Regions from separate parts of the Kitasatospora sp. NPDC094016 genome, predicted to be linked through region 2. Evidence: riboswitches for the same ligand, from Rfam matches in the RefSeq annotation. Region 2 holds a riboswitch; the other holds the start of a gene.
What was found. Region 2 has a riboswitch for glycine ahead of gcvP (aminomethyl-transferring glycine dehydrogenase). Riboswitches for the same ligand answer to the same signal wherever they lie in the genome.
Positions count from the first base shown of each region.

Region 1: another riboswitch for glycine. It lies ahead of gcvT (glycine cleavage system aminomethyltransferase GcvT); the one in region 2 lies ahead of gcvP (aminomethyl-transferring glycine dehydrogenase).

Region 1 is NZ_JBEOUK010000043.1:35,828-50,458, forward strand. Features, by position in the region: gene ABT015_RS30150 (ABC transporter substrate-binding protein) at 1-1,528, opposite strand, end outside; gene ABT015_RS30155 (ABC transporter permease) at 1,580-2,569, opposite strand; gene ABT015_RS30160 (enhanced serine sensitivity protein SseB C-terminal domain-containing protein) at 3,012-3,935, opposite strand; gene ABT015_RS30165 (enhanced serine sensitivity protein SseB C-terminal domain-containing protein) at 4,053-4,907, opposite strand; glycine riboswitch at 5,094-5,199, shown strand; gene gcvT (glycine cleavage system aminomethyltransferase GcvT) at 5,431-6,552, shown strand; gene gcvH (glycine cleavage system protein GcvH) at 6,705-7,079, shown strand; gene glyA (serine hydroxymethyltransferase) at 7,173-8,441, shown strand; gene ABT015_RS30185 (L-serine ammonia-lyase) at 8,600-9,967, shown strand; gene ABT015_RS30190 (NADPH-dependent FMN reductase) at 10,054-10,665, opposite strand; gene ABT015_RS30195 (TetR/AcrR family transcriptional regulator C-terminal domain-containing protein) at 10,804-11,553, shown strand; gene ABT015_RS30200 (class I SAM-dependent methyltransferase) at 11,704-12,477, opposite strand; gene ABT015_RS30205 (DMT family transporter) at 12,599-13,552, opposite strand; gene ABT015_RS30210 (ATP-binding protein) at 14,192-14,631, opposite strand, start outside.
Region 2 is NZ_JBEOUK010000011.1:10,284-24,914, forward strand. Features, by position in the region: gene ABT015_RS13260 (SanA/YdcF family protein) at 1-329, shown strand, start outside; gene ABT015_RS13265 (DNA polymerase IV) at 400-1,800, shown strand; gene ABT015_RS13270 (MFS transporter) at 1,945-3,441, opposite strand; gene ABT015_RS37980 (PRC and DUF2382 domain-containing protein) at 3,622-4,770, opposite strand; glycine riboswitch at 4,994-5,097, shown strand; glycine riboswitch at 5,099-5,230, shown strand; gene gcvP (aminomethyl-transferring glycine dehydrogenase) at 5,335-8,235, shown strand; gene ABT015_RS13290 (DUF5999 family protein) at 8,329-8,520, opposite strand; gene ABT015_RS13295 (hypothetical protein) at 8,917-9,489, opposite strand; gene ABT015_RS13300 (glutamate-cysteine ligase family protein) at 9,857-11,362, shown strand; gene ABT015_RS13305 (CPBP family intramembrane glutamic endopeptidase) at 11,440-12,228, shown strand; gene ABT015_RS13310 (HAD domain-containing protein) at 12,206-12,739, opposite strand; gene ABT015_RS13315 (MFS transporter) at 12,840-14,108, opposite strand; gene ABT015_RS13320 (dienelactone hydrolase family protein) at 14,169-14,631, opposite strand, start outside.

The DNA.
Region 1 (14,631 bases), on a different contig from region 2:
TGTTGCCGGAGGCCTTGATGGCGCGGCCGTCGGAGATCTGCTGCAGGAAGCCGTAGCCGGTCGGCCAGTCGGCGCTCCACTGCATCATCATCAGACCGATGTTGTGGTCCTGGGTGAACTGCGGGACACCGGCGGCGTCCGAGAAGTACTTGCCCTGCGCGTACTTCTGGATCTCGACGTTGATGTTGATCTTCTTCAGCGCGGCCTGGATCGCGGTCGCGGCCTGGACCTCCGGGTCGCGCTCGGTGCGGGCGGTGATCACCGTGCTGAACCCGTCGGGCTTGCCGCAGGCCTTGAGGGCGTCCTTGGCCTTGGCCTCGTCACCCTTGTTGCCGTTGGTCGCCCAGGTGTTGAAGTCCTGGTGGCCCGGGACGTCCGGCGGGATCACCGTGTTGGCGATCTGGCCGCGGATCGGGCCGCCGAGCGTGGTCTGCACGGAGACCTTGTCGATCGCGTACTGGACGGCCTTGCGGCACTCCAGGTTGTCGAACGGCGCGACCTTGCTGTTGATCGCGACGTACGCCAGGCGGCCGCCGTAGGCGTTGTCGGTGTTCGCCTTGAGCTTCTGGTTCTGCAGGATCTGCGCCTGGGTCTGCGGGTCGACGCCGCTGCCGACCAGGTCCACCTGGGCGTTGCCCGCGATCAGGTCCTTGTCGATGGTGGACTGCTCCATGCCCATCCGGACCACGATCTTGTCCGCGAGCTGCTTGCGGATCGGGTCGGTGCTCGGGTCCCAGTTGGTGTTCGGCACCAGGGTGAGCTGCTTGCCGTCCTCGTAGGACTCGAACTTGTAGGCACCCGAGGCGACCACGTGCTTCACGTAGCCGGCGCCGTCGTCCTTGGCCTGCGGGACCGGGACGGTCTGCGGGGAGCCGACCAGGTAGTCGAAGTCCGCGAACGGCTGCTTCAGGTGGAAGACGATGGTCTGGTCGTCCGGCGTCTCGATCGAGTTCAGGCCGCCGGTCTTGTCCTTGTACGGGCCCTGGTACGGGGTCTCGTTGTCGACCAGCAGGTCGTGGAAGTACGTCGGGCCGTTGGAGTTCACGTCCGGCGCGAAGTTGGAGCGCTCGACGGCGTACTTGACGTCCTTGGAGCTGATCGCGGTGCCGTCGTCGAACTTCAGGCCCGCGCGCAGCTTGTACGTCCAGGTCAGGCCGTCCGCGCTGACCCTGCCCAGGCTCTCGGCGAGGTCCGGGACCAGCTTGTTGCCGTTCGAACCGGCGCCCGGGGCGAAGGTGGTCAGCGGACGCCCGTACAGGCGCGAGAAGTTGTAGATGTAGGCGTAGTACGTGTTGCCCGGGTCGAAGGAGTCCGGGGCGCCCTTCATCTCGTAGGTGACCGTCCCGCCCTTCTTGTCCGAGGCGTTGACGACGCCCTTGGTGGCGGCGTCGGCACCGCCGCCACCGGCGCTGCTGCCGCTGGCGGAGGAGGACGAGCCGGAGCCCTTGCTGCCGGAGGTGCAGCCGGTCACGATCAGGACCGCGGCGGCTGCCGCCGCGGTCAGGGCGACGGTACGGGACCTGCGCATGGGTGAGATCAACCCCTTGAGGATGGGAAGGAGGGAGGGCCTGACGTTGCGTCAGTTGCTCTTGGGATCGAGGGCGTCACGCAGCCCGTCGCCGAGCAGGTTGAAGGCGAGCACGGTGAGGAAGATCGCCAGACCGGGGACCACCATGTACTGGGGGTCCACCTGGTAGTACTTGATCGCGTCCTGGAGGATTCCGCCCCAGGAGGCCTGCGGCGGCTGGATGCCGACGCCGAGGAAGCTGAGGCCGGCCTCGAAGAGGATGTTGGTCGGGATCAGCAGGGTCGAGTAGACCAGGATCGGACCGACCAGGTTCGGCAGCAGTTCCTTGAACAGGATGAACGGGCCGCGGGCGCCCAGGCTGCGGGCCGCGTGGACGAACTCCCGCTCGCGCAGCGACAGCGTCTGTCCGCGCACGATCCGGCCCATGTAGGGCCAGTTGAAGAAGCCGATCACGAAGATCAGCACCATGATGTGCAGCGGGAGGCCGTGCAGGCCGAACGCGCCGCCCTGCAGCGAGGTCGAGATCGCGATGGCGAAGAGCAGCAGCGGGAAGGCGAGGAAGACGTCCATGATGCGGCTGATCACGGTGTCCACCCAGCCGCCGTAGTAGCCGGCCATGACACCGAGCACGGTGCCGATCGTGTTCGACAGCAGGGTCGCGCCGAAGGCGACCAGCAGGGAGACCCAGGAGCCCTCGATCACGCGGGAGAGCAGGTCGCGGCCCTGGAGCGGGTCGACGCCGAGCGGGTGGTCCCAGCTCATCCCGCCCCAGTCACCGAGCGGGATGCCGCCCAGGTTGGCGTCGAGCAGGTCCTGGTTCAGGGCGTCGGGGTCGAGGCCGAACAGGGCCTCGATGGGCTTGGCCAGTACGGCCAGCAGGATCAGCAGGATCACCACGACGCCGCCGGCGACGGCGAGTTTGTCGCGCTTGAAGCGGGTCCAGGCGATCTGGCCGAGGGAGCGGCCCTCGATCTTCTTGGCCGGGCTCGCGGGGGCGGGTGCCTCCGGTTCGTTCCCGGTGGTTGCGATGGGTGCGGTCATGGTCAGTTGGTCCCCTCGCCGACGGTGGCCGGCCCACGGGCGCCGGTCACCGGTTCGGCGGTACGGCTGCGGACGTGCGGAGGTGCTTGGAACGGGTGTTCGCGGCAGTACGTCGTGCACGGGTACTGCCCCAACGCGGGATGGGCTTCGCGTGGTTCTGGCGGTCGGCGTGCGCGTTCACCTTCGTGGGGTTCCCAGTACGCGCGGTGCGTTGCGCAGAACTCTCTGCCATCCGAACTGGCTTGCGCCAGCCCTGACAACCGACAGATGCCCAACTGTGATCTGTGCGCATGCACCTCCTACGTCTTCGGCATATCCCTCTTCACACGGCCGCAACTGGCATGTCAAGGTGATCGACGGTAACGGCCGGAAGTTCGCCCGGAAAGCACCGAAGCCGACCTGATGCAAGATCAAGTCGGCTTCTGGAAAAAGGTTTTGGTTGTCAGCGCCCCGGGTATCCGGGCCACGGCTGCTGCGGCTGCCCGGTCCAGCCCGGCGCGGGCTGCTGCGTGCCGTAGCCGTAGCCCGGCCCCTGCTGCGCGGGGTACGGCGGAGGCGGCACCGGCGGGTACGGGCCGGTCGGCGGCCGCCCCGCCTCCCGGTCGAAGAACGGGCGCGCGTGGGCCCGCATCCACAGCGCCACCGGGTCGTACTCGTCCGCCATCGCCACCGTGGACACCGCCAGCCCCTCCGGGGCCACCGCGATCGCCCGCTGCATCAGCGCCCGCACGGCCTCCACCGCCGGCGGTGAACTCTCGTACAGCTCCAGGCCGATCGCCAGGTACGGCTCCCCCACGGCCGGCTGCACCCAGGCCCGGCGCAGCGCCCGCACCGCGCGCACCTCACCGGCCTGCCGCTCCAGCAGCGCGAAGAACGGCTGGGCGTTCAGCTGCGGCTCGCTCAGCTTCAACGGCCCGGCCGGCAGCCGCTCCAGGCCCGCGGCGATCCGCCGCAGGTCCGCCCAGGGCACCCCGACCCCGCCGCCGGGCGCGTGCGGGTTGAGCCACAGGCCCCAGCGGGTCCGGTACAGCGAAGCGGCGATCTCCCGCCCGGAGATGACCTCGTGGGCCCGCTCCCAGCCGGACGACGCCAGCTGCTCGGACGAGGTGACGGCCGGCGCGTAGCCGTGGCCGCTGATCTCCATGTTCCCGTACTGGGCGTCCGCGCTGCCCGGCGTGCCGTGCCACAGCAGCATCCAGACCTGGCCGTCGGCCAGTGCGTGCAGCAGTTGCTCGTACGCCTCGTAGCGCTCCGGCGCGACCTCGCGCAGGGCGCGCTCCAGCGCGCCCGGATCCGCTCCGGGGCGCCCGGCGGGTGCCTGGCCCCAGGGCCCCGGTGCACCGCCCGCTACCGCTCCCGCACTCATGCGCCCACCTCGCCGCGCCTCTTTCCTCAAGCCTGCCGGCCCGTCGGCCGTCTGCACGCACCCTATGGCGCGGCACCGACCACCGCCACGGCGACGTGCCTCCGATACGAACCCCGCTCAACCCCGCGCGTAGAAAGGGAGTACCCGGGTGAGCAGCCACTCGACCACCGGGTCATCGGCGAGATCGAGCAGTACGAGGTGGACGCCCCCCGGCAGCGGCGCGGTTCCCAGCGCGCGGCCGAGCGCCTCGTTCACCGCGCCCGGGTCGGCCGGGGCCGTCTGGTCCAGCTGGACGCCCACGAACATCACGGTCGGCTCGCCCTCGATGCTGGCGAGCGCCCGGCGCGCCGTCAACACTCCGGGCAGGGCGGACAGTTCGGCCCGGCAGGCGGCCAGGAAGTGCTCCGGGTCCTCCCCCGGCACCGGCTCGCGCAGCGCCACCCGGCCACCGGTCGGCGCCTCCGGGCCCTGGCCCTGGTTCTGTCCCCGGCCCTGGTTCTGTCCCTGGTTCAGGCCCTGATCCTGGTCGGCCAGGCGCTCCTCGCGCGGGCCGCGCCGCAGCTCCGCCACACCCTGCGGCGGCACCGGGATGCCCACCGCCGCCTCCGGGTTGACCGCGATGCCCACGCCCAGCGGCAGCCCGCGGGCGAACTCCCAGACCGGCGCCACCGCGAAGGCCATCCCCGGCGCCTGCCGCAGGAACACCTCCTGCGAGGAGAACACCGGCACGTACGGCTCGCCGGCCAGCTCGATGGTCGGCAGGTCCAGCGCGGGCCCCTGCGGGTCGCCGCCGGCCGGCAGCGGGATCCACACCTGGCTGCGGGCCAGCACCTCGATCACCCGCGGCGTCGCACCCGGGTCGCCCAGCGCGGCGGTCAGCACCTGCTCCAGCTCGTTGGCCGGCCACCCGCCGCCCGGCGGCGCCGACTCCGGCCCGCCCCACCCCTGCTGCTGCTCCACCGGGTACCCCATGCGCGCCTGATCCGCCCTCTGCCGGTCGGCCGCCCTCTGCTGCGCCGACGCGCAGCAGTCTAGGGCTGTGTCCGAAGTGGCGGGGTGTGACCGGGTCCCCTCTCCCGTCGTCGGCGCGGACGTGCCATGATGTGCGCGTTCGACGGCGCGGCGCGCCGGCGGACCGACAACTCCATACCGGCCGCTCGAACCCGCGCGGGAGAGCCCGGAGTGCCCCGTCAGGCGGCACAGCCGGCGCCGAAGGAGCAACTCCTCCCCGGAATCTCTCAGGCCCCCTTACCGCACGGGTTAGGCACATCTGGAAAGTGGCGCACGGCCCTGTCGCGCGCCCACCCACGGTGCAAGCCACCATGCTGTCCTGGATGCTGGAAACAGCTGCGGGCGCGTGGGCGGTGAAGCTCTCAGGTTCGACGACAGATGGGGAGACCCACGCCGCCGCATGCCCGCGCGCAGGGTCGGCCCCCGAGCGGGTCCGGTTCCGGCGCGTGCACCCATGAGTGCCCCGACCGAGGAGTTCCAGGCCATGTCGTCCCTCCGCCTCACCGCGCTCGACGCGCTGCACCGCGCCCTCGGCGCGACCATGACCGACTTCGCCGGCTGGGACATGCCGCTGCGCTACGGCAGCGAGCGCGAGGAACACCTCGCCGTCCGCACCCGGGCCGGGCTGTTCGACCTCTCCCACATGGGCGAGATCACCGTCACCGGCCAGCAGGCCGGCGAGATGCTGGACCACGCGCTGGTCGGCTTCGTCTCCGCGCTGGGCGTGCTGCGCGCCCGCTACACCATGATCTGCGCCGAGGACGGCGGCATCCTGGACGACCTGATCGTCTACCGCCTGCGCGAGGACGCCTTCCTGGTCGTCGCCAACGCCTCCAACGCCCAGCTGGTGCTGGACGAGCTGATCGCCCGCGCCAAGGGCTTCGACGCCGTCGTCACGGACGACCGCGACACCTACGCGCTGATCGCCGTCCAGGGCCCGGAGGCCACCGCGATCCTGGCCGGGACCACCGACGCCGACCTGCCCGGCCTGAAGTACTACGCGATCCTCCCGGCCCAGGTCGCCGGCCGCGACGTGCTGCTCGCCCGGACCGGCTACACCGGCGAGGACGGCTTCGAGATCTTCTGCAACCCGGGCGACGCCGAGGGGGTCTGGCAGGCGCTGACCGCCGCCGGCGAGGGCCGCGGCCTGGTCCCGTGCGGCCTGTCCTGCCGCGACACGCTGCGCCTGGAGGCCGGCATGCCGCTGTACGGGCACGAGCTCTCCACCGACCTGACCCCGTTCGACGCGGGCCTGGGCCGGGTCGTGCGCTTCGACAAGACCACCAACGAGGGCGCCTTCGTCGGCCGCAAGGCGCTGGAGAAGGCCGCCGCCGAGGCCGAGGCCAACCCGCCGCGGGTGCTGGTCGGTCTGGTCTCCGAGGGCAAGCGCGTCCCGCGCGCCGAGTACACCGTGGTCTCCGCCGACGGCGCCCCGATCGGCCGGATCACCTCGGGCGCCCCGTCCCCGACCCTGGGCCGGCCGATCGCGATCGCCTACGTGGACGCGGCCCACGCCACCCCCGGCACCGCCGTCGCGGTGGACGTGCGCGGCAAGCACGAGCCGGTCGAGGTCGTGGCGCTGCCGTTCTACAAGCGCGCCCGCTGAGGCCCCGCCCTCCCGCAAACCCGGTGGACCCGGGCTTGAGCCACGCCTGATCCAGGTCCGGCCCGTGCCCGCACCACGCCTGATCCGCGTCGAAGCCGTCCGTGCGGCGGCCCGCTTCGTCGTACCCGCTTCCCATCCTGGAGAATGACGCCATGAGCAACCCCCAGCACCTGCAGTACACCAAGGAGCACGAGTGGCTGACCGCCGTCGAGGGCGGTGTCTCCACCGTCGGCATCACCGCCCACGCGGCCGACGCGCTCGGTGACATCGTCTACGTGCAGCTGCCCGAGGTCGGCGCCGACGTGACCGCGGGCGAGTCCTGTGGCGAGCTGGAGTCCACCAAGTCGGTCAGCGACCTGTTCTCCCCGGTGACCGGGAAGATCGTCGAGATCAACCAGGACGTCCTGGACGACAACAGCCTGGTCAACAGCGCCCCGTTCGAGGGCGGCTGGCTGTTCAAGGTCCAGGTGGAGTCCACCGACGAACTGCTCAGCGCGGACGAGTACACCGCCTTCATCGGCGGCTGACCCGCTCGTGACGGGGCGGCCGCAGCGCGGCGGCCGCCCCGCCAGGCTCCCCCCTCTCTGCTCCCGTCTCTCTCCTCCCGGGAAGACCACACCATGACGGTTCTGAACCAGTCCCTGCACTCCCTCGACCCGGAGATCGCCGCCGCGGTCGACGCCGAGCTGCACCGCCAGCAGACCACCCTGGAGATGATCGCCTCCGAGAACTTCGCCCCGGTGGCGGTCATGGAGGCCCAGGGCTCGGTACTCACCAACAAGTACGCCGAGGGTTACCCCGGCCGCCGCTACTACGGCGGCTGCGAGCACGTCGACGTGGTCGAGCAGATCGCGATCGACCGCATCAAGGCCCTGTTCGGCGCCGAGCACGCCAACGTCCAGCCGCACTCGGGCGCCCAGGCCAACGCCGCCGCGATGTTCGCGCTGATCAAGCCGGGCGACACCATCCTGGGCCTGAACCTGGCCCACGGCGGTCACCTGACCCACGGCATGAAGATCAACTTCTCCGGCAAGCTCTACAACGTGGTCGCGTACCACGTGGACGAGAAGACCGGCCAGGTCGACATGGCCGAGGTCGAGCGCCTGGCCAAGGAGCACCAGCCGAAGCTGATCATCGCGGGCTGGTCCGCCTACCCGCGCCAGCTGGACTTCGCCGCGTTCCGCCGGGTCGCCGACGAGGTCGGCGCGCTGCTGATGGTGGACATGGCGCACTTCGCCGGCCTGGTCGCCGCCGGTCTGCACCCCAACCCGGTGCCGTACGCGGACGTGGTCACCACCACCACCCACAAGACCCTGGGCGGCCCGCGCGGCGGTGTCATCCTGTCCAAGGCCGAGTACGCCAAGAAGATCAACTCCGCGGTGTTCCCCGGCCAGCAGGGTGGCCCGCTGGAGCACGTGATCGCCGGCAAGGCCGTCGCCTTCAAGGTCGCCGCGTCCGAGGAGTTCAAGGAGCGCCAGCAGCGCACTCTGGAGGGCGCCAAGATCCTCGCCGAGCGCCTGCTCCAGGCCGACGTCGCCGAGGCCGGCGCCTCGGTGCTGTCCGGCGGCACCGACGTGCACCTCGTCCTGGTCGACCTGCGCAACAGCCGGCTCGACGGCCAGCAGGCCGAGGACCGCCTGCACGAGGTCGGCATCACGGTCAACCGCAACGCCGTCCCGAACGACCCGCGGCCGCCGATGGTCACCTCCGGCCTGCGCATCGGCACCCCCGCGCTCGCCACCCGCGGCTTCCAGGCCGAGGACTTCCGCGAGGTCGCCGACATCATCGCCGAGGCGCTCAAGCCCGCCTTCGACGAGAACGCCGCCACCGCGCTCAAGGCCCGCGTCACCGCGCTGGCCGAGAAGTACCCGCTCTACCCGAACCTCTGATCACCTCGGTGATCGTTCGGGCGGGGTGACCGGCCTCACCCCGCCGCGGCACCTGGGATCCCGGGGCACCGCGCACACTGGACAGTGCGCGCGGTGCCCCGACCCGTGTCGTCCCCCGCCCGCCAGTCCTTCCACGAGACAGACAAGGACGTCCCCCCGTGGCCCTCAGCGTCTTCGACCTCTTCTCCATCGGCATCGGCCCGTCGAGTTCCCACACCGTCGGCCCGATGCGCGCCGCCCGGATGTTCGCCCGGCGCCTGCGGTCCGAGGACCTGCTCGCCGAGGTGGCGAGCGTGCGCGCCGAGCTGTACGGCTCGCTGGGCGCCACCGGCCACGGCCACGGCACCCCCAAGGCCGTCCTGCTCGGCCTGGAGAACAACTCCCCCCGCACGGTCGACGTCGACCAGGCGGACAAGGACGTCGAGCGGATCACCACCGAGAAGCGGCTCAACCTCCTCGGCACCCACCCCATCGACTTCGACCCGGGCACCCAGCTGGTCCTGCACCGCCGCCGCTCGCTGCCGTACCACGCCAACGGCATGACCATCTGGGCGTACGCGGCGGACGGCTCCACGCTGCTGGAGAAGACCTACTACTCGGTCGGCGGCGGCTTCGTCGTCGACGAGGACGCCATCGGCGCGGACCGGGTCAAGCCCGACGACACCTCGCTGCGCTACCCCTTCCGCACCGGCGAGGAGCTGCTGCGGCTCACCCGGGAGACCGGGCTGTCGATCTCCGGCCTGATGCTGGAGAACGAGAAGGCCTGGCGCTCCGAGGAGGAGATCCGGACCGGGCTGCTGGAGATCTGGCAGGTCATGCAGGAGTGCGTGCGGGCCGGCATGTCCCGCGAGGGCATCCTCCCCGGCGGCCTCAAGGTCCGCCGCCGCGCCGCCGCGGCCGCCCGCGCGATGCGCGCCGAGGGCATCGGCCCGGCCAACGCGATGGAGTGGGTGACCCTCTACGCGATGGCGGTCAACGAGGAGAACGCCTCCGGCCGCCGGGTGGTCACCGCTCCGACCAACGGCGCGGCCGGGATCATCCCCGCCGTCCTGCACTACTACCTGAACTTCATCCCGGGCGCCGACGAGGACGGCATCGTCCGCTTCCTCCTCGCGGCCGGCGCCATCGGCATGCTCTTCAAGGAGAACGCCTCCATCTCCGGCGCCGAGGTCGGCTGCCAGGGCGAGGTCGGCTCCGCCTGCTCGATGGCCGCCGGCGGCCTCGCCGAGGTCCTCGGCGGCACCCCCGAACAGGTCGAGAACGCCGCCGAGATCGGCATCGAGCACAACCTCGGCCTCACCTGCGACCCGGTCGGCGGCCTCGTCCAGATCCCCTGCATCGAGCGCAACGGCATGGCCTCCGTCAAGGCCGTCACCGCCGCCCGGATGGCCCTGCGCGGCGACGGCCGGCACCACGTCTCGCTCGACAAGGCGATCAAGACGATGAAGGAGACCGGCGCCGACATGAAGATCAAGTACAAGGAGACCTCGCGCGGCGGCCTCGCCGTCAACGTCATCGAGTGCTGATCACACCCGCTGTCGCCTGAGCCCCCGGACCCGTCCGGGGGCTCTCGGCGTTCGGGGGCGTTCGGGGGCATCCCGAGGGTGCCCGCTCAGGCCGCGAACGGGCGGAGGCGCCGGGCGTCCCGCAACGCCTCCGCCCACCAGGCGAGTTGGTCGAGCATGGTCTTGCCGGCGGCGTCGGCGGCCGGGTCGAGCGGCTTGCCGTCGGCGTCGAAGCACTGGGCGGCGCCGTGGAAGCTGACCGTGTTGCGAATCGTCATGGCGTTCAACTCGGCGAGCACCACTCGCAGTTGCTCGACGGCGCGCAGACCGCCGGAGAGTCCGCCGTAGGAGACGAAGCCGACCGGCTTGCCGTGCCACTGGCTGTTGTGCCAGTCGATGGCGTTCTTCAGCGGGGCCGGGAAGCTGTGGTTGTACTCGGGCGTGACGACCACGAAGGCGTCGGCGGCCTCCAGGCGGGGCGTGACGGCGGCGAGCAACTCGGCGGCGCCCGGCTCCAGTTCACCACCGAAGGACGGGAAGGTGGTCGGCAGCGGGGTCTCGACCAGATCGATCAGGTCGGCGGTCATGTCGCCGCGCGCGCCGAGGTGGCCGAGCAGCCAGTCGGCGACGACGGGCGCAAACCGGCCGCTCCGAGTGCTGCCGACGACGACCGCGACCCGCAGGCCCTTCTCCGCGATGTCCGCGCTCTCCGTAGCCATGGGAATCCCCCTCCGGGACGATGTGTACACCGTATCTGCTGGATACAACGTACACATCGACGTGTACGCCGTCCACTTCCGATACGGCGTACACGCCGGTGGTACGGTAAGAGCCCCGACCGGAAGGAGCCCGCCGTCATGCCCGCCCAGCAGGCCCCCACCGGGGACGACGACCAGACCAAGCCCCCGCCCCCGGCCTCACTCTGGGAGCGCCTCGCCCGCCCGGCCCCCGCGCCGCGCACCACCCTCACCCCGCAGCGGATCGCCGAGGCCGCGATCGCGATCGCCGACGCCGAAGGCCTCGACGCCGTCACCATGCGCCGGCTCGCCACCACCCTCGGCGTCGCCCCGATGGCCGCCTACCGGTACGTCTCCGGCAAGGACGAACTCATCGACCTGATGGTCGACTTCGTCTACGGCGAACTCTCCCCGGGCACTCCCTCCACCGGTTGGCGCGACACCATGCGCACCCTGGCGCTCCACCTGCGCGCCATGAACCTGGCCCACCCGTGGATCGTCCGCGCCGGCGCCGTCCCCCTCACCCCCAACCAGCTCGCCATCCCCGAACGCGCCTTCGCCGCCCTCGCCGACCACGGCCTGGACGCCGACACCACCATGGCGGTCTTCCGAACCGTCACCGGCTACGTCCACGGCTCCGTCGCCGCCGAGCTCGCCCTGCGCACCCTCCAGCGCGAGCACGGCTGGTCCGACGGCGACGAGACCCGCGCCGGCCTCGCCCCCCGGATGTCCTTCCTGATGGGCACCGGCCGCTACCCCACCTACCAGCGCTACCTCCACGAGGCCACCCGCAAGGACGACCCCACCTGGCAGTTCGAAACCGGCCTCGACTGCGTCCTCGCCGGCATCGCCACCCACCTCGGCATCTGAACGCGCCTGAACAACCGAGCGCGCCCCGGCCCCCGGTGGGGAAAATTATGTAGACCGGTCTACATTCCATGCGCGGAATATGCAGACCGGTCTACCTCTTCAGCGCACCCCCACGCACCTCCCGCGCAGGAAGTCGACCCGTCCGACTTCCTACTCCGAGGAGAGCTCCCCCGCGATGAGCAGCCGGTACCCGTAGTCCATGTGCTCCTGGTCGAGGAGTTCGGCATGGCGCCGGTGCCAGGCACCGGATTCGAGGTCGGCGCGCAAGCGGGCGATCGCCGGCTGCACCACTGCGGCCGGCAACTCGGCGAAGGTCGAGCTGGCCTGCCGGACGACCGGGTCGAGGTAGAACTCGGGCCGCCGCCAGTAGGCGATCTGGTAACCGTCCGTGAAATCGTGCGGGACGGGGAAAGGCAGCACGGTGTGCGCGTCCAGCGCGTCGACGACCTGGGCCAGCGGTGTGAAGCGGCTCTCCTCCAGCTCCCGGATCTCGGGCAGGTACTCCTCCAGCAGCCACAGTTGCGGACGGTGGGCCGGGTCCCAGGTGAACACGACCTGCCGCCGGGCGACCCTCCGCAGCTCCGCGAGGCCCCGTTCGGGATCCGCCCAGTGGTGGACGGTCATGACTGCCATCGCCGCGTCGAAGGAGCCGCCGGGGAAGGGCAGCTGCTCGGCGCCGGCCTTGACCTTCCGGCGCCCCGGGTGCTGGTCGAGCATGACCTGGGAGGGGTCGACGGCGGTGACGGCGGCGCCCTCGGGCTCGTAGGATCCGGCGCCCGCACCGACGTTCACCACCGACCGGGCCCCCCGGAGGGCGGCACCGATCAGGGCGTGCAGTCGGGGATCGGGCCGCCGGATGGAGCGGTAGCCGACCCCGATGCGGTCGTACGTCGCCTGCGGTCGGCTGTTCGCGGTCTCTTCCATGCGGCCAAGCCCACCAAGCGGGGCGCCCGGCGGCAAGCGGCTCGGCGCAAGAGTCCGGAAAGCAAGGCGTGTTGGCCCGCCGACCGCCGGCCGACTTCCTGCACGTGGGGCCGCCCGCAGTTCAGCGGCGGCGGGTGCCCACGGGCACGGTGAGGACGGCGAGGCCCGCGCCGAGGATGGCGAGGCCGCACCAGGAGGCTGCGGGGAGGCGTTCGCCGAGGACGGCGACGCCGAGGAGGGCGGCGACGGCGGGTTCGGCGAGGGTGAGGGTGGTGGCGGTCTGGGCGGAGGTGCGGCGCAGGCCGTGGCCGAAGAGGCGGTAGGCGAGGAAGGTGGTGATCACCGCGAGGTGGAGCACCACCGCCGCACCGCGCGGCGAGGCGAGCCACCGCAGGTCGCCGAGGAACAGCACCGGCAGGACGAGCAGCGCGGCCGCGCCGAACATCGCCCCCATCACCCCGGCGGACGGGTGCCCGCGCGAGATGAGCCTCCCGCCGATGAGCGAGTACACCGCGTACGAGAGGCCGGAGAGCGCGGCCAGCGCCACCCCCACGGCGTCCACCGCCGCGCCGCCGCCGGTGAGTTCGGGGCCCAGCACCAGGACGGCGCAGCCGACGACCGCCGTCACCGTGGCGCCGGCCCACCGGCCGCTCGGTCGTCCCTGCCGGGTGAGCCAGCCGAGCAGGCCGGCGAAGACGGGGGCGCTGCCCAGGGCGATCACGGTGGCCACCGCCACCCCGGCGCGGGTCACCGCCGGGTAGAAGGTGACCGGGTAGCCGACCACCGCGACGGCGCCGACGGCGAGTTGCCACCGCTCCCGGCGGCCGCAGGCCCGGGGCAGCGCGCGGGCGCTGCGGGTGGAGAGGAAGAGGAGGAGTCCGCCGAGGACCAGCGCGGCGGCGCCGATGCCCGCCGAGGGGGCGCCGTCGGGTGCGAGGGAGCTGGCCGTCCCGGTGGTGCCCCACAGCAGTGCGGCGACCAGGATCGGGACCGGCCCGCCGAGCGGGCCGGCGCGGCGGGCGGCGGGGGTGGCGGTGGGCCGGGTGGGCGCGGGCGTGGAGGTGCGGTTCGGCACAGTCGTGAACTTCCGTCGTCGAAGACCGTCAGGGGAGTTGGTTTCGCACCGGGCGCACGCTGCGGACCCCTGGCGGCCGAAGGGGGCCGCGGCAGGGAGCACGGGGGTCGAGCCGCCGGCGTGTGCGCCCGATCAGGCGCTGAGCGGTGGCAGTACGACGTGCCAGTACAGGTTCACGGGCCCGATGCTACCCGGCAGTTCCGGCGGGGTGGGGCTCACGGAGGAATTGGCGGCCGGGCGACGAAGCACCGGAGGCCCGACGGCGAGGATGGTGAATATTCACAGGCAACAGCGTGAACCTATGCAAAATCCAAAGGTGAACTAGGTTACAAACCTTTTAATCCAAGTCACCTGGTTTGCCCACATGCTGAGATTCGTGCGATAGTCGAAGCAGCCCAACGGCGGGCGGCACAGCACGCCGGCCTGGGCGTGGAGACTTCGGCTGGCCCGACCTGGCACGGCCGACGCCCATCGTGCGGCACGCACCCCCTTGGCCGGCGCGATGACTTGCAGGGGCCCCCATCCGCCGGACCACGGCGACTTCGGGGGCCCTGCGCGTTTTCCCGGGAAAGCCCGGAAGGCCCGGACGACCGAGAAAGACCCGGACAGTCGAGAAAGACCCGGGAAAGCCCGGAACGATCAGTGCCGCTCGCGGACCTTCAGTTCGAACCAGACGCCCTTGCCGCGCGGCAGCAGGTCGGCGCCCCAGCGGTCGGCCAGGTCGTCGATGACCCGCAGCCCCCGCCCTCGCTCGGTCACCGGCTTCGGCTCGGCGAGGATCATGCAGGGCAGCGCCCGGGAGGAGTCGCGGACCTCGACGCGGAGCCAGCCCGGCTTGCGGATCACCTGGAGTCCGATGGTGCGTCCGGCGGCGTGCCGGACGGCGTTGGAGACCAGTTCGCTGGTGAGTAACTCACCGGCCTCCAGGTGCTGGTGGAGGTCCCAGGACTCCAGGACCGACAGCACCAGCCGGCGGGCCACCGGGCCGGTCTCCGGCCTGGACGGCAGTCGTACCTCGTTCGGCACGGACTGATCGCTCAGCCTGCCGCAATACATCTCCTCCAGTTCCTCCGAGCTGA
Region 2 (14,631 bases):
CGGTCCGGGTGGTGGGCGACTACGCGGGCTTCGACACCTGGAACTCCTGTACCCGGGCCCGGCGGGTCTTCGGGGTGGAGCGGGCGGTGCTGGTCAGCCAGGACTTCCACGTCCGCCGGGCGCTGGCCCTGTGCGAGGCGGCGGGCATCGACGCGTACGCGGTCGGGGTGCCGGAAGTGCACGACGGCACCTGGCTGTACGGCGGGCTGCGGGAGATCCCCGGGGCGGGCAAGGCGGCGGTCAACGCCTGGCTGCGGCCGGACCCGCTGTTCCTCGGCCCCCAGGAGGACGGCATCCCGAAGGCTCTGGCGGACGCCACGCAGCGCTAGGTGTTCTGACTCGGCCTGGGCCCCGCCCGGGTTCGTACGCATTGTCGGACCCCTGCGGGATGATCGGCGGGTGCGATCACTGCCGAGCATCATCCACCTCGACATGGACGCCTTCTTCGCGGCGGTGGAGCAGGCGGCCAAGCCGAGCCTGCGCGGCAAACCGGTGGTCGTCGGCGGGCTCGGCGGGCGTGGGGTGGTCTCCACCGCCTCGTACGAGGCGCGGAAGTTCGGGGTGCACTCGGCGATGCCGATGGCGCAGGCGCGCCGGCTCTGCCCCAACGCGGCCTTCCTGAGCGGCCGGTTCGAGGCCTACCGGCAGGTCAGCGAGCTCGTGATGGGCCTGCTGCGCGAGCTGTCGCCGCTGGTGCAGCCGCTCAGCCTGGACGAGGCCTTCGTCGACCTGGAGGCCGGCCCCTACGGTCCGGTGCTGGCCGAGTCCGACCACGAGACCGGGGAGCGGCTGGTGCTCGCGTTGGCGGAGGACCTGCGGGCGGACATCCAGCGGCGCACCGGGCTGACCGGGTCGGTCGGGGCAGCCGGGTCCAAGCTGATGGCGAAGATCGCCTCCGAGCAGGCCAAACCGGACGGGCTGGTGCTGATCGAACCCGGGCAGGAGCGGGCCGTGCTCGGCCCGATGCCGGTCCGGGCGCTGCCCGGGATCGGGCCGGCCACCGAACAGGTGCTGCGGCGGGCCGGACTGAACACCGTGGCGGACCTCGCCGAGGCGGGGGAGGGCGAACTGGTGCTGCTGCTCGGGCGGGCGCACGGCGCCGGCGTGCACCAGATGTCGATAGGGCTGGACGACCGGCCGGTGGTGGCCGATCAGGACGCCAAGTCGGTCTCGGTGGAGGACACCTTCGAGGTGGACCTCGCCGACCGGGAGCGGGTGCTGCGCGAGGTGGAGGTGCTGGCCGCCCGGTGTGTGCGGCGGCTGCGCGCGGCCGGGCGCTCGGGGCGGACGGTGGTGCTCAAGGTCCGGCGGTTCGACTTCTCGACGCTGACCCGTTCGGAGACGCTGCGCGGGCCCACCGACGACGAGGCGGTGGTCATCGAGACGGCGCGCCGGCTGGCCTCCCAGGTGGACATCACCGGTGGGGTGCGGCTGCTCGGGGTGGGCGTCGCCCAGCTGGCCGACTACACCCAGGAGGACTTGTTCGCGCAGGCCCTGCGGGAGGAGGCGGCCGAGCACGCGGAGGCGGAGGTCGAGGCGGCCGAGGAGGAGCCGGAGGCGGCCGCGCCGCGCCGCTGGATGCCCGGGCAGGACGTCCGCCATGCCGAGCTGGGGCCCGGGTGGGTGCAGGGCAGCGGTGTCGGGCGGGTCACCGTGCGGTTCGAGACGCCGTGGAGCGGGCCGGGGCGCATCCGGACCTTCGCGGTGGACGATCCGGCGCTGGAGCCGGCCCGTCCGCTGCCGCTGTGGGGGGCCGAGGGGTCGGAAGGGCCGGAGGAGCCGGGGGTGCCGGGGCTGTGAAACGCGAAGCGGCCCCAACCGGTGGGGGGAGTACCGGTTGGGGCCGCATACCGTGCCGGACTTCGTGCGGTCGTGATGCCCTCGCGACCGTCCGAAGGCCGGGCCGCCGCGCCCTGTCCCTGAGCGCGGCGGCCGGACGCCTGGTCAGGCGTCGGTCTTGGCCAGCTCGGGGCTGGAGTTCCGCTCGGCCGTGCCGCCCGAGGCGACGACGGTGGCGGCCGGCTTGACGCCGCGGATCAGGAACGGGACGACGCCGGCGACGGCGCAGACGACGGCCGCGGCCCAGAACGCGTGCTTGTAGGCGTCCAGGGTGGGCAGCAGCAGCGGGATCTGCGGCGGCAGCTTCATGGTGTCGCCGGTCAGGATGGCGGCCATCACGGCGGTGCCGATCGCACCACCGACGGTGCGCAGCACGGCGTTCATGCCGTTGGCGATGCCGCTCTGCTCCACCGGGACGGCGCCGTTGATGTAGGCCGGCATCGCGGAGAACGCCAGGCCGATGCCCAGGCCGAAGATCGCCGAGGAGGTGTAGATGTCGCCCTCGTGGCTGTGCCGCACGGCCAGGTAGGCCATCGCGACGGCACCCAGGACGCCACCGAGGACCAGCGGCAGGCGCGGGCCGCGGCGGGCGATCAGCATCGCGCCGACCGGAGCCGCCACCATCGAGCCGATCGCGGACGGCAGCAGCAGCAGACCGGCGTGCAGGACGGTCGCGGTGAAGCCGTAGTGGGTCAGCTTCTCCGGGGTCTGGGCGAAGTTGCTGATCACCATGAACGAGCCGTACATGCCGAAGCCGATCAGCAGGCCGGCCAGGTTGGTGAAGGCGACGGCCGGACGGGACATCATCTTCATGTCCACCAGGGGGTGCGCGACCTTGGTCTCGATGACCCCCCAGATCAGGGCGACGACGGCGGCCACGGCGAACAGGCCGAGGGTCTTGGTCGAGGTCCAGCCCCAGTGGTTGCCCTGGCTGACCGCGACGAGCAGGGCGGAGAGCCAGCCGGCCAGGGTGAGGGCGCCGAGCGGGTCGGCGCCGCCCTCCTTGTCGGTGACCGGGTCGGACGGGACGCGGAACGCGACCAGGGCGACCGCGATCAGGCCGAAGACCAGGCCCATCCAGAAGATCGACTTGTAGCTCCAGTGCTCCAGCAGGAGACCGGTCGCGACCAGGCCGAGGCCGGAGCCGACGCCCATCGAGGCGCTGATGGCGGCGACGCCGCCGGTCACCTTCTGCTTGGGCAGCTCGTCGCGGACGATGCTGATCGCCAGCGGGAGCACGCCACCGCCGGCGCCCTGGAGGACACGGGCGACGACCAGCCAGGTGAAGGAGTGGGTGCTGACCGCCAGCGCCGAACCGGCGACCAGACCGGCCAGCGAGATCAGCAGCATCGGCTTACGGCCCCGGAGGTCGCCGAAGCGGCCCAGCAGGGGAGTCAGCACGGCGGCGGAGAGCAGGTTGGCGGTCATCAGCCAGGTGATGCTGGACGCGGAGACGCTCAGTTCCTTGGCCAGCGAGGGCAGGATCGGGACGACCGCGGTCTGCACCACGCTGAACGACAGCATCGCCAGGATGAGGGCCGGCAGGACCCGGGCGCTGCTCTGCTTCTCGGCCGCGGTGGTGGGCTGTGGTGCCTCACTCACGGTTGCTTCCTCCCGTACATAGTGAATGAACTGAAGTAACCATGCCGGGAGATACTTCAGAGTGTCAAATATCCATTGGTGACGCTTTGGCAAAATCGAAGGATTCCGGCCGGGCGGCGACCGGGACGAGGGCATGCCGAGGGCCCCGGACCGAGTGGTCCGGGGCCCTCGGGAGAGAGGTCAGGCGAACGGGCGCAGCACGGCCGGGCGGGGGGCCTCGGCCGCCGGGGTGGCCGTCGGGGTCGCCGGGGCGGCGGCGGTGTTGTCGTGGATCTCGACGTGCTCGCGGCGCAGCTCGTCCCGGATCACCTCCTCGGCGGTGTAGCGCTCCACCACCAGGCGGACCCGCTCGATCGGGGTGAGGTACTTGCGGACCACCGGGCGCTCCTCGCGCAGGGTGACCTCCTCCACCGCCTCGGTGATCTCCTTCTCGGTGAGCGAGGCACGCTCGGCCTCGCTCACCGGCATCCGCTCCACCCGGACGCGCTCGCGGACCACCGGGACGCGGCGCTCGACCTGCTCGCTGGTCACGTACTTGCGCAGCTTCGCGGTGCCCACGATGTGCCAGTCCGTGGTGATGTCCAGGCGCTCCTCGCGGCAGGTGATCTCCACCGGGCCGTTGGGGGACGACGGGGCGGGGCCGGTCGAGCGCTCCGGGACCGGCGCGGCCATGGCCGAGTTCGTGGTCGCGGTGGTCGTCACGATCGGGGCGGGCTGCGGCTTGGGCTCGGTCGTCGTGGGGGTGGCCGCGGGTGAGGGGGTGTTGAGGGTTCGCACGTTGACCTCTGTCGCGGTGCCGGTGGGGTCGGCAGGGGTGGTGGTCGGGGCGGGGTCGAGGGAGTGGAAGGCGATGGGCTTCACGGGCTCGGCCGCCGAGGTGGTGCCGAAGTCGAGGTCGGGGCGCGCGGGGCGGTCGCCGTCCCGGCCGGCCGGGCGGTCGCTCTCGCGGCCGACGGGCCGGTCACCCTCACGGTCGGCAGGACGGTCGCCGTCCCGGCCGACCGGGCGGCCGTTCGCCGGGGTGTCCAGGCCGTAGTAGCGGTAGAGCTGGAGCTCCTGGGCGGGCGACAGGTGCTGGCCGGCGCCGAAGTCCGGCGACTCCTTCACCAGCGACTTGTCGTACGGCACCCGGAGCTCGTCGCCGGAGAACTCGCTGGTGGTGAGCGGGACGAAGGCGTCCCGGCCGAAGATGCCGGTCCGGACGGCCGCCCACTCCGGCTGGCCGGTGGCGTCGTCCAGGTAGACCTCGTCGACCGTGCCGATCTTGTCTCCGTTGCGGTCGACCGCCTTGTGGCCGATGAGGTCCCGGGGGTCGATATCGGTTTGCACTCTTTCCTCCAGTGCGCTGCGCCTGCGGAACTCCCGCAGGACCGTGGCCGGAGCACCCGTTCCGCCTGCCACTTCACACCAAAGGCCATGAATCGGACGGGCGCGACCGGGGTGCGCCGGACGGGCTCCGGGCTGGACCGTCCGGGGGACGCGCGTAGACCCCGAGCGACCCGACGCGACCGTGATCGGGGGGCCTGCCGCTGGTACCCTGGGCGGCGACCGCCGAGCCCGCTCGGGAGAGTCCCCGGCCACGGAAAGCGCTGGTCGGGGCGCCGAAGGAGCAACTCCTCCCCGGAATCTCTCAGGCATCCGTACCGTGTGGGGTAGGTCACTCTGGAAAGCAGGGCAGGACCGTCGGCAGGGAGCCGACGGGCACCACCCTCACCGACGGTGCAAGCCGGCGGCGTGCCCACAGCGCGCCGTGCGGGTGAAGCTCTCAGGTCCCGATGACAGAGGGGGAGGCCTGTCGGGTTCGCCCGCCCGGGTCGAGCCGCTGTCCGCAGCGGCTCCGGCCGGTCGGCGTGCGCACCCCCGCCGGTCCGTGACCAGGAGGCCTCGACCACCATGAACGCCCAGCCGAACGCGGGACGCCCCACCGGCGCCTCGACCCTCACCGAGCTTGAGCTGGCCAGCCCCTTCGAGAACCGCCACATCGGCCCCGACGACGCCGCGCAGCAGAAGATGCTGGCGTCCATCGGCTACGGCTCGCTGGACGAACTCGCCGCCACCGCCGTTCCCGAGGCGATCCGCTCCATCACCGGCCTGGACCTGCCCGGCGGCCGCAGCGAGGCCCAGGTGCTCGCCGAACTGCGCGAGCTGGCGAGCCGCAACCAGGTGCTCCAGCCGATGATCGGCCTGGGCTACTACGGCACCTTCACCCCGCCGGTGATCCTGCGCAACGTCATGGAGAACCCGGCCTGGTACACCGCCTACACGCCGTACCAGCCGGAGATCTCCCAGGGCCGCCTGGAGGCGCTGCTCAACTTCCAGACCCTGGTCTCCGACCTGACCGGCCTGCCGACCTCCGGCTCCTCGCTGCTCGACGAGGGCACCGCGGCCGCCGAGGCGATGGCGCTCGCCCGCCGCGTCACCAAGGTCAAGGGCGGCGTCTTCCTGGTCGACGCCGAGACCCTGCCGCAGACCACCGCGGTGATCAACACCCGCGCCGTGCCGACCGGTGTCGAGGTCGTCGTCGCCGACCTGTCCCAGGGCATCCCGGCCGAGATCGCCGAGCGCGGCGTCTTCGGCGTGCTGCTCCAGTACCCGGGCGCCACCGGTGTGGTCCGCGACCTCACCCCGGTCATCGAGCAGGCGCACGGCCTCGGCGCGATCGTCGCGGTCGCCGCCGACCTGCTGGCGCTGACCCTGCTCGCCTCGCCGGGTTCGCTCGGCGCCGACATCGCCTGCGGCACCTCGCAGCGCTTCGGCGTCCCGATGGGCTTCGGCGGCCCGCACGCCGGCTACCTGTCGGTGCGCGCCGAGTACGCCCGCTCGCTGCCCGGCCGCCTGGTCGGCGTCTCGGTCGACGCCGACGGCAACCGTGCCTACCGCCTGGCGCTGCAGACCCGCGAGCAGCACATCCGCCGCGAGAAGGCCACCAGCAACATCTGCACCGCCCAGGTGCTGCTCGCCGTCATGGCCTCGATGTACGCCGTCTACCACGGTCCGGACGGCCTGGCCGACATCGCCCGCCGCACCCACCGCTACGCCGCCGCCCTCGCCGAGGGCCTGCGGGCCGGCGGTGTCGAGCTGCTGCACGGCGAGTTCTTCGACACCGTCACCGCCGTCGTCCCGGGCCGTGCCGCCGAGATCGCGGCCGCCGCCCGCGCCAACGGCGTCAACGTCCACCAGGACGGCGCGGACCGGATCTCGGTCTCCACCGACGAGACCACCACCCGCGAGCACCTCGCCGCCGTCTGGGCCGCGTTCGGCGTCCCCGCGGTCGAGGTCGCCGAGGGCGCCGACGCGCTGCCGGCCGCGCTGCTGCGCCAGGACGAGTACCTGACCCACCCGGTCTTCCACAGCCACCGCTCGGAGACCGCCATGCTGCGCTACCTGCGCCGCCTGTCGGACCGGGACTACGCGCTGGACCGCGGCATGATCCCGCTGGGCTCCTGCACCATGAAGCTCAACGCGACCACCGAGATGGAGGCCGTCACCTGGCCGGAGTTCGGCCAGCTGCACCCCTTCGCGCCGATCGAGCAGGCCCAGGGCTTCCTCAGCCTGATCCGCGAGCTGGAGCGCCAGCTGGTCGAGGTGACCGGCTACGACGCCGTCTCGATCCAGCCGAACGCGGGCTCGCAGGGCGAGCTGGCCGGCCTGCTGGCCGTCCGCGCCTACCACCACGCCAACGGCGACACCCAGCGCGACGTCTGCCTGATCCCCTCCTCCGCGCACGGCACCAACGCGGCCTCCGCGGTGATGGCAGGCATGCGCGTGGTCGTGGTGAAGACCCTGGTCGACGGCGACGTGGACGTCGAGGACCTGAAGGCCAAGATCGAGCAGCACCGGGACAGCCTCTCCGTGCTGATGGTCACCTACCCGTCCACCCACGGCGTGTACGAGACCCAGATCACCGACATCTGCGCCCTGGTGCACGAGGCCGGCGGCCAGGTGTACGTGGACGGCGCCAACCTGAACGCCCTGGTCGGCCTCGCCAAGCCGGGCAAGTTCGGCGCGGACGTCTCGCACCTGAACCTGCACAAGACCTTCTGCATCCCGCACGGCGGCGGCGGCCCGGGCGTCGGCCCGGTCGCGGTGCGCGCCCACCTGGCGCCGTACCTGCCGAACCACCCGCTGCAGCCGGAGGCCGGCCCGGCCACCGGGGTCGGCCCGATCTCGGCGGCACCGTGGGGCTCGGCGGCCATCCTGCCGATCTCCTGGGCGTACGTCCGGCTGATGGGCGGCGAGGGCCTCAAGCGCGCGACCCAGGTCGCGGTGCTGAACGCCAACTACATCGCCAAGCGGCTGGCACCGCACTTCCCGGTGCTCTACACCGGCCCCGGCGGGCTGGTCGCGCACGAGTGCATCATCGACCTGCGTCCGCTGACCAAGGAGACGGGCGTGACGGTGGACGACATCGCCAAGCGCCTGATCGACTACGGCTTCCACGCGCCGACGATGTCCTTCCCGGTGGCCGGCACGCTGATGATCGAGCCGACCGAGTCCGAGGACCTGCACGAGATCGACCGGTTCTGCGACGCGATGATCGAGATCCGGGCCGAGATCGACAAGGTCGGCTCGGGCGAGTGGGCGGCCGCGGACAACCCGCTGCGCAACGCCCCGCACACCGCCGCCGAGCTGGCCGGCGACTGGGCGCACGGCTACTCGCGGCAGGAGGCGGTCTTCCCGGCGGGCGTGAACCCGGCGGACAAGTACTGGCCGCCGGTCAGCCGGATCGACGGCGCGTACGGCGACCGCAACCTGGTCTGCTCCTGCCCGCCGCTGGACGAGTACGGCGCCTGATCCGGACCGGACGTACGGCAGGGCCCCGACGGGACGTATCCGTCGGGGCCCTGCCCCTTGCCGTCGTCCGGCGGCTGCCCCCGCCGGGTGCGGTCAGGCCGCGTGGGCGACGGGGCGGCGCGGTGCGATCACCCGGCCGTCGGGCAGCAGCTCTCCGGTGTCCTCGAACAGCACGACGCCGTTGCAGAGCAGGCTCCAGCCCTGCTCCGGGTGGCAGGCCACCGTGGCGGCCGCCTCGCGGTCCTCGGACTCGGCCGACGGGCACTCAGGACGGTGCTGGCACATACGTACCCTCGCTTCGCTCTGCGATCCTCCCCCGTGGTGCGGCCGCCGGCGGAGCCGTCGGGAGCCGCCGCGGTAGCCGGATCCTGTCCGCGCGCCGACCAGGTGTGGACCGACGCTCAAGTGGGTAGGACAGGTGGTCCTTCCACGCTGGTTCCCAGTGTCGGCATCTGTGGACGTGCGCGCAGGGATTTCGTGACATGCGCCACAACTCCCGGGCAGAGATCACCCGTTCAGGTGGGTCTGGCGGGGAAAGGCGCACCGACGGGTCAGCTGCGGCATGGCCCGAGGAGGTCAGAGCGGATGGCCCGTCCGGGTGGTTCGGGCGGGTGAGGGCGACGCGCACGCCCACCGGGCCACCGGGTGGTGGCCCGGTGGCCCGGTGGGCGTGGGGTCGGCTCAGGAGGAACCGAGCAGCAGTGGCTTGGCGAGCGGCGCCCGGGCGAGCAGCGGCAGCAACTCGCCGGCCGGGTAGGCGCGGTGCGCGGTGACGCCGAGCGGGGCCGGGGCCAGCGGGATCAGCTGGTCGGCGGCCGGGTCGGCGTCGGGGCCGTGCAGCCACAGTGCCGTCGCGTACTGCCCGGGGAAGGTCAACAGCCGGGGCTGCTGGCGGGACCGGGAGCCCTGGGCGAGCTGCCAGGCCTGGCGCAGCGCCCGGACCGTCGAGTCGAGGTAGGGGCCGGCGGTGAAGTGCGAGAAGGTGTGGCCCTCGACGGCCTGGACGACCTCGGCGGCGGCGGCGACCTCGGCGCCGTCCTTGATCAGGAAGCGCCAGCCCGTGCGGCGGGCGGCGCGCAGCTCCGGGCGCGGCCCCTCCAGGACGTGGACGGCGAGCGGGTGCGTGGGGAGCAGCGGGCCGACCGGATGGCGCAGTGCTGCGGCGGCGGGTTGGCGCAGCGCGGTCTCCGAGTCGAGTGCGGCCAGGACGGCGCGCAGGGCGCTCGGCGGGGGCTGGGGGGTCTGCAGAGTCATGGCGGGGTCCGCCTCTCCGTGCGAGATCGGCGTGCGAGTGCGGCATACCGGCGTGGCGCGGCGTGTCATCGGTGACGGGACCTGGCCGTGTCCGGTTGTGCATGATCGCGGTGCCGGCGCGGTCGCCGCCGTCGACGAGGGTTTCGAGGCGGAGCGGGCCGGCCGGAGCGCAGTGCGAATTCTATCGAACAGGTGCGCAGGGTGACCTGTTTATCACAGGCGGTGGCGCCGGGCAAGTCGGCAGATCTGCTGAATATCCGTCAGTTTCCTTGCATTGCAAGCCAGTACAAGCATTCGGGTATCGATCTTCGAGGTGGGCATGATGCTTGCACGGTCGGGTCGGCCGGTGTCTCAGGAGGAGGGGACCGTGGGCGAGAAGGTCGTGGCGACTCGGGCTGATCTGGCGGACCGGCAGCTGTACCGACGCAAGCTCCAGGCCTGCCTCGACGCGCTGGGGCGGATGCTGCGCGAGGACCGGTTCGACCGGCCGCGGGCGGTCATGGGCCTGGAGATCGAGCTCAACCTGGCCGACGAGGACGGCCTGCCGGCGCTGCGCAACGCGCAGGTGCTGAGCGCGATCGGCTCCAGCGACTTCCAGACCGAACTGGGCCAGTTCAACGTCGAGGTGAACATCGTGCCGCACCGGCTGTGCGGGCACGTCTTCGAGGACCTGCGCGAGGAGCTCGAAACCGGGCTGCGCTACGCCGACCGGCGGGCCGCCGAGGCCGGTGCCCGGATCGTCATGGTGGGGATCCTGCCGACCCTGGAGCACGGCCACACCGGCCTGGACGCGATCTCCCACAACCCGCGCTACAGCCTGCTCAGCGACCAGATCCTGGCCGCCCGCGGCGAGGACATCGCGCTGGACATCGAGGGCGTCGAACACCTCCAGCTGGAGACCATCACCATGGTGGCCGAGGCCGCCGCGACCTCCCTGCAACTGCACCTGCAGGTGACCCCGGAACGCTTCTCCTCGGTGTGGAACGCGGCTCAGGCGATCTGCGGGGCGCAGCTCGCGCTCGGCGCCAACTCGCCGTTCCTGTTCGGGCGGGAGCTGTGGCGGGAGACCCGTCCGGTGCTGTTCCAGCAGGCCTGTGACACCCGTACGGCGGAACTCAAGGCGCAGGGCGTCCGGCCGATCACCTGGTTCGGCGAGCGCTGGGTGGACTCGGCGTACGACCTGTTCGAGGAGAACCTGCGGTACTTCCCCGCGCTGCTGCCGATCTGCGACGACGAGGACCCGCTGAAGGTGCTCGCCTCCGGCGGGGCGCCCCGGCTCGCCGAGATGCGGCTCCACAACGGCACGATCTACCGCTGGAACCGGCCGGTGTACGACATCGCGGGCGGGATCGCGCACCTGCGGGTGGAGAACCGGGCGCTGCCGGCCGGGCCGACGGTGGCCGACACGCTCGCGAACGCCGCCTTCTACTACGGGCTGGTCCGGGTGCTCGCCGAGCAGCCCCGGCCGGTCTGGACCCGGCTGCCGTTCGAGCGGGCCGACGAGAACTTCCGGCAGGGCGCCCGCTACGGCATCGACGCGGTGTTCCAGTGGCCGCGGGCGGGCCGGGCGGGCCGCGGCGGCGGGCTGACCACGGTGTCCGCCGTCGACCTGGTGCTCAACGAACTGCTGCCGATGGCCCACCAGGGCCTGGACGAGTGGGGCGTGGAGCCCGCCGATCGGGACCGCTACCTGGGGATCATCGAGCAGCGCTGCCTGCGCCGCACCAACGGCGCGGCCTGGCAGAGCGCGACCTTCCACCGGCTGCGCGAGCAGTACGGGATGGACCGGCCGGCCGCGCTCGCCGCGATGACCAGGCGCTACATCGAGCACATGCGCACCGGCGAGCCGGTGCACACCTGGCCGGTCGGGTAGCCGGACCGCTGTGTCAGGATGATCGCTCCGGCGGTCGGCCGACGGCCGGAGCGACGCCCGCCCCGCTGGAGCCGCCCGTGACCACCCTCCCGACCGCACCGGAGACCGCGAAGCCCACGCGCCGGCTGCTCGGCGTGGAACTGCTGATCGTCCTCGGCCTCTCCCCCGGGGCCAGTGGCGTCAGCGCGCTGATCAGCTTCGCGGCCTCGCTCACCGAACCGATCCAACTCGGCCAGCAGGTCGCCACGTTGAACGGCTCGCGGGCGCCCGGCCGGCCCTGGCTGGACCTGGTGTGGCAGCTGTACTACGTCGGGCGCGGCCTGATGCCGGTGGTGCTGGTCGGATACCTGCTGGTGCGCGAGGGCGCCGCGCTGCGGGTGCTCGGCTTCGACCTCGGGCAGAAGCTGCGCGACCTCGGCCGTGGCGCCGCCGTGGCGGCCGCGATCGGCGGCTCCGGGCTGGTGCTGTACCTGGCCTCGCAGGCGGCCGGCTACAACCTGACGGTGGCGCCGTCCGGGCTGCCGGACGTGTGGTGGCGGATCCCGGTGCTGGTGCTCTCCGCGTGGCAGAACGCCGCCCTGGAGGAGGTCGTCGTCCTCGGCTACCTGCTGCGCCGGCTCGGGCAGCTGGGCTGGTCGTGGCCGGCGGCGGTGGTGGCGAGTTCGGTGCTGCGCGGCTCGTACCACCTGTACCAGGGGGTCGGCGGGTTGGTCGGCAACATGGTGATGGGAGCGGTGTTCTGCCTGCTCTACCGGCGCTGGGGGCGGGTGATGCCGCTGGTCGCGGCGCACGCGTTGATCGACACGGTGGCGTTCGTCGGGTACGCGCTGCTGGCCGGGCACGTCAGCTGGCTGCCGACCCCCTGAGCGGGAGGCGGCCGGCGAGGGTGCGCGGCGGCCGGGCGAGCAGGCGGTCGACGTGCCGGCGCTCCAGGCCCGGGCCCGGGTCGATCGGCAGCAGCAGGCGGTCGCGGCGCCAGAGGGAGTTGCGGACCAGCCGCGGCGGGATGACGTCGTCCACCCAGGCGAACGGGCGGCCCGCGGCGTAGCGCAGCAGCGGGGCCCACTTGCGGGCCGAGAGCAGCTCCATCAGCGGGACGCGCGGGTCACCGGGCTGCGGGACGTCGCCGGTGAAGCGGACCAGCGGGAGGGCGGGCAGGCCGATCGCCGGGGCGATGTGCGTATTGGCGTGCTCCTCCCAGGTGGTGGCCCACACGAGTTCGTAGGTGCCGGCCAGCTCGCGCAGCCAGGCGCCGTGCCGGGCGGAGAGGAGCACCGAGTAGCCGAACAGGGTGTGGGTGTCGAACCCGGCGTCCGGATGCGGGCAGACCGGGTTGAGCACCCCGTCGACGTCCAGGAACAACAGCGGCTTCGGCACCAGTGGCCCCCCAGAGACGGTGGTGTGACTTACCTGGTCGGACGAACCTGGCGTACCAGTGGTTGCGTACGGCCGGGCGCACGCGGGGCGCACGGGGCGCTCACGGCGCGGGCACCGGCTCGGCGGCGGCCACCGGTGCGTCGACGGTGCTCCTGCGGGCCAGCCGGCGGACCTGAGGCTCCAGCAGCACGACCGCGCTGAGTACCAGGCAGACGACGGCGCAGGCCCACAGCGCGCCCGAGAGGCCGAGCACCGTGGCCGCCGGGCCGGCCAGCGCGATGCCGATCGGGGACAGCGAGAAGGAGCCGAGCTCGTCGTACGCGGCGACCCGGGAGAACATCTCCTCCGGGATCTCCTGCTGGAGCGCGATCATCCAGTTGACCCCGAAGACGGTGACACCGACCCCGGACAGGAACATCGCGAGGGCGAGCAGCGGCAGGGGCGCCTCCGCCGCCAGCGCCAGGGCGGGCACGCCGAACAGGAACACCCCCCAGTTGCCGACCAGCAGGATCCGCCGGGGCCGCCAGCGGGCCATCAGCACGCCGGTCACCACCAGCCCGACGCCGTAGGCGGCCATCGCCAGGCCCCAGTCGGACGCTCCGCCGAGGCGCTCCTTGGCGACCGTCGGCCCGTACACCGACTCGACCGCGCCGATGCAGGCGACCAGGACGGAGAACTGCGCCACGACCACCCAGAGCCAGCGGCGGGAGGCGAACTCCCGCCAGCCCTCCCGCAGATCGCGCAGCATGCTGTGGCCCTGCGGGGCGGGCGCCTGCTCGGCCTCCAGGAAGAACCGGAGCGAGGCGGCGACCAGGAAGCAGGCGCCGTCCAGGGCGAGCACCCAGCCGGGGCCGACGGCGGCGGTGAGCGCGCCGCCGAGCGCGGCGCCGCCGATCTGGGAGGCGTTCTGGCCCATCCGGAACACCGAGAAGGCCCGGGCGGCGTGCTCCGGGGCGACGGCCTGCAGCATCATGCCGCCGGAGGCGGGGGAGTAGAGCGCGTACCCGGCGCCGCCGGCGGCGGAGAGCAGCATCAGCTGCCAGAGCCGGATGTCCCCGGACAGCACCAGCGCCGCCAGGACGACCTGGGACAGGCCGCTGAACAGGTTGGCGGCGACCATGAGGTGGTGCCGGGGCATCCGGTCGGCGAGGGCGCCGCCGACCACCAGGAGCAGGACGGTGGGCAGCAGCCGGGCGGCGGTGACGTAGCCGACCTCGGACGTGGTGCCGCCGTGGCCGAGCACGGCGAAGGCCGTGGCGATGGGGGCGCCGGCGTTGCCGAGGCCGCTGACCACGGTGGCGGCGGTCTGGATGCGGAAGTTGCGGCTCGCCCAGGCGAGGCGGCGGGGGCGCGGGGGTCGGGTCGGCACCTGGAGACTATGGCCGCCGCTCGTACGGCTGTCCAACGGGTTTCCACGGCTGGGGCGGGCTCAGCCCAGGTGGCCCCAGAGGAAGGTGAGGGTGCGGCGCCAGGCGGTCGCGGCCTGGAGCGGGTCGTAGCTGCCGAGCGGGTTCTCGTCGTTCATGAAGGCGTGGCCGGCCGGGTAGAAGTGGATCTCGGGGCGGACGTCGGTGGCCTCGCCGATCCGGATCGCGGCCTCGTCGACGGCGGCCATCGGGATCGAGCCGTCCAGTTCGCCGTAGTGCCCCAGGACGTGGGCGGTCAGGCCCCGGTAGTCGAAGTCCGGGTCGGGCGGGAGGCCGTAGAAGGGCACCACCGCGGCGACCCGGTCGCCCTCCCGGGCGGCCAGCAGCAGGGCGAAGCCGCCGCCCATGCAGAAGCCGACCACGCCGACCGCGTCGCCGACCACGCCCTCCAGGGCGAGCAGGTGGTCGACCGCCCCGGAGAGGTCCTCGACGGCCCGCTCGACCGGGAGCTCGCGGGTGAGCCGG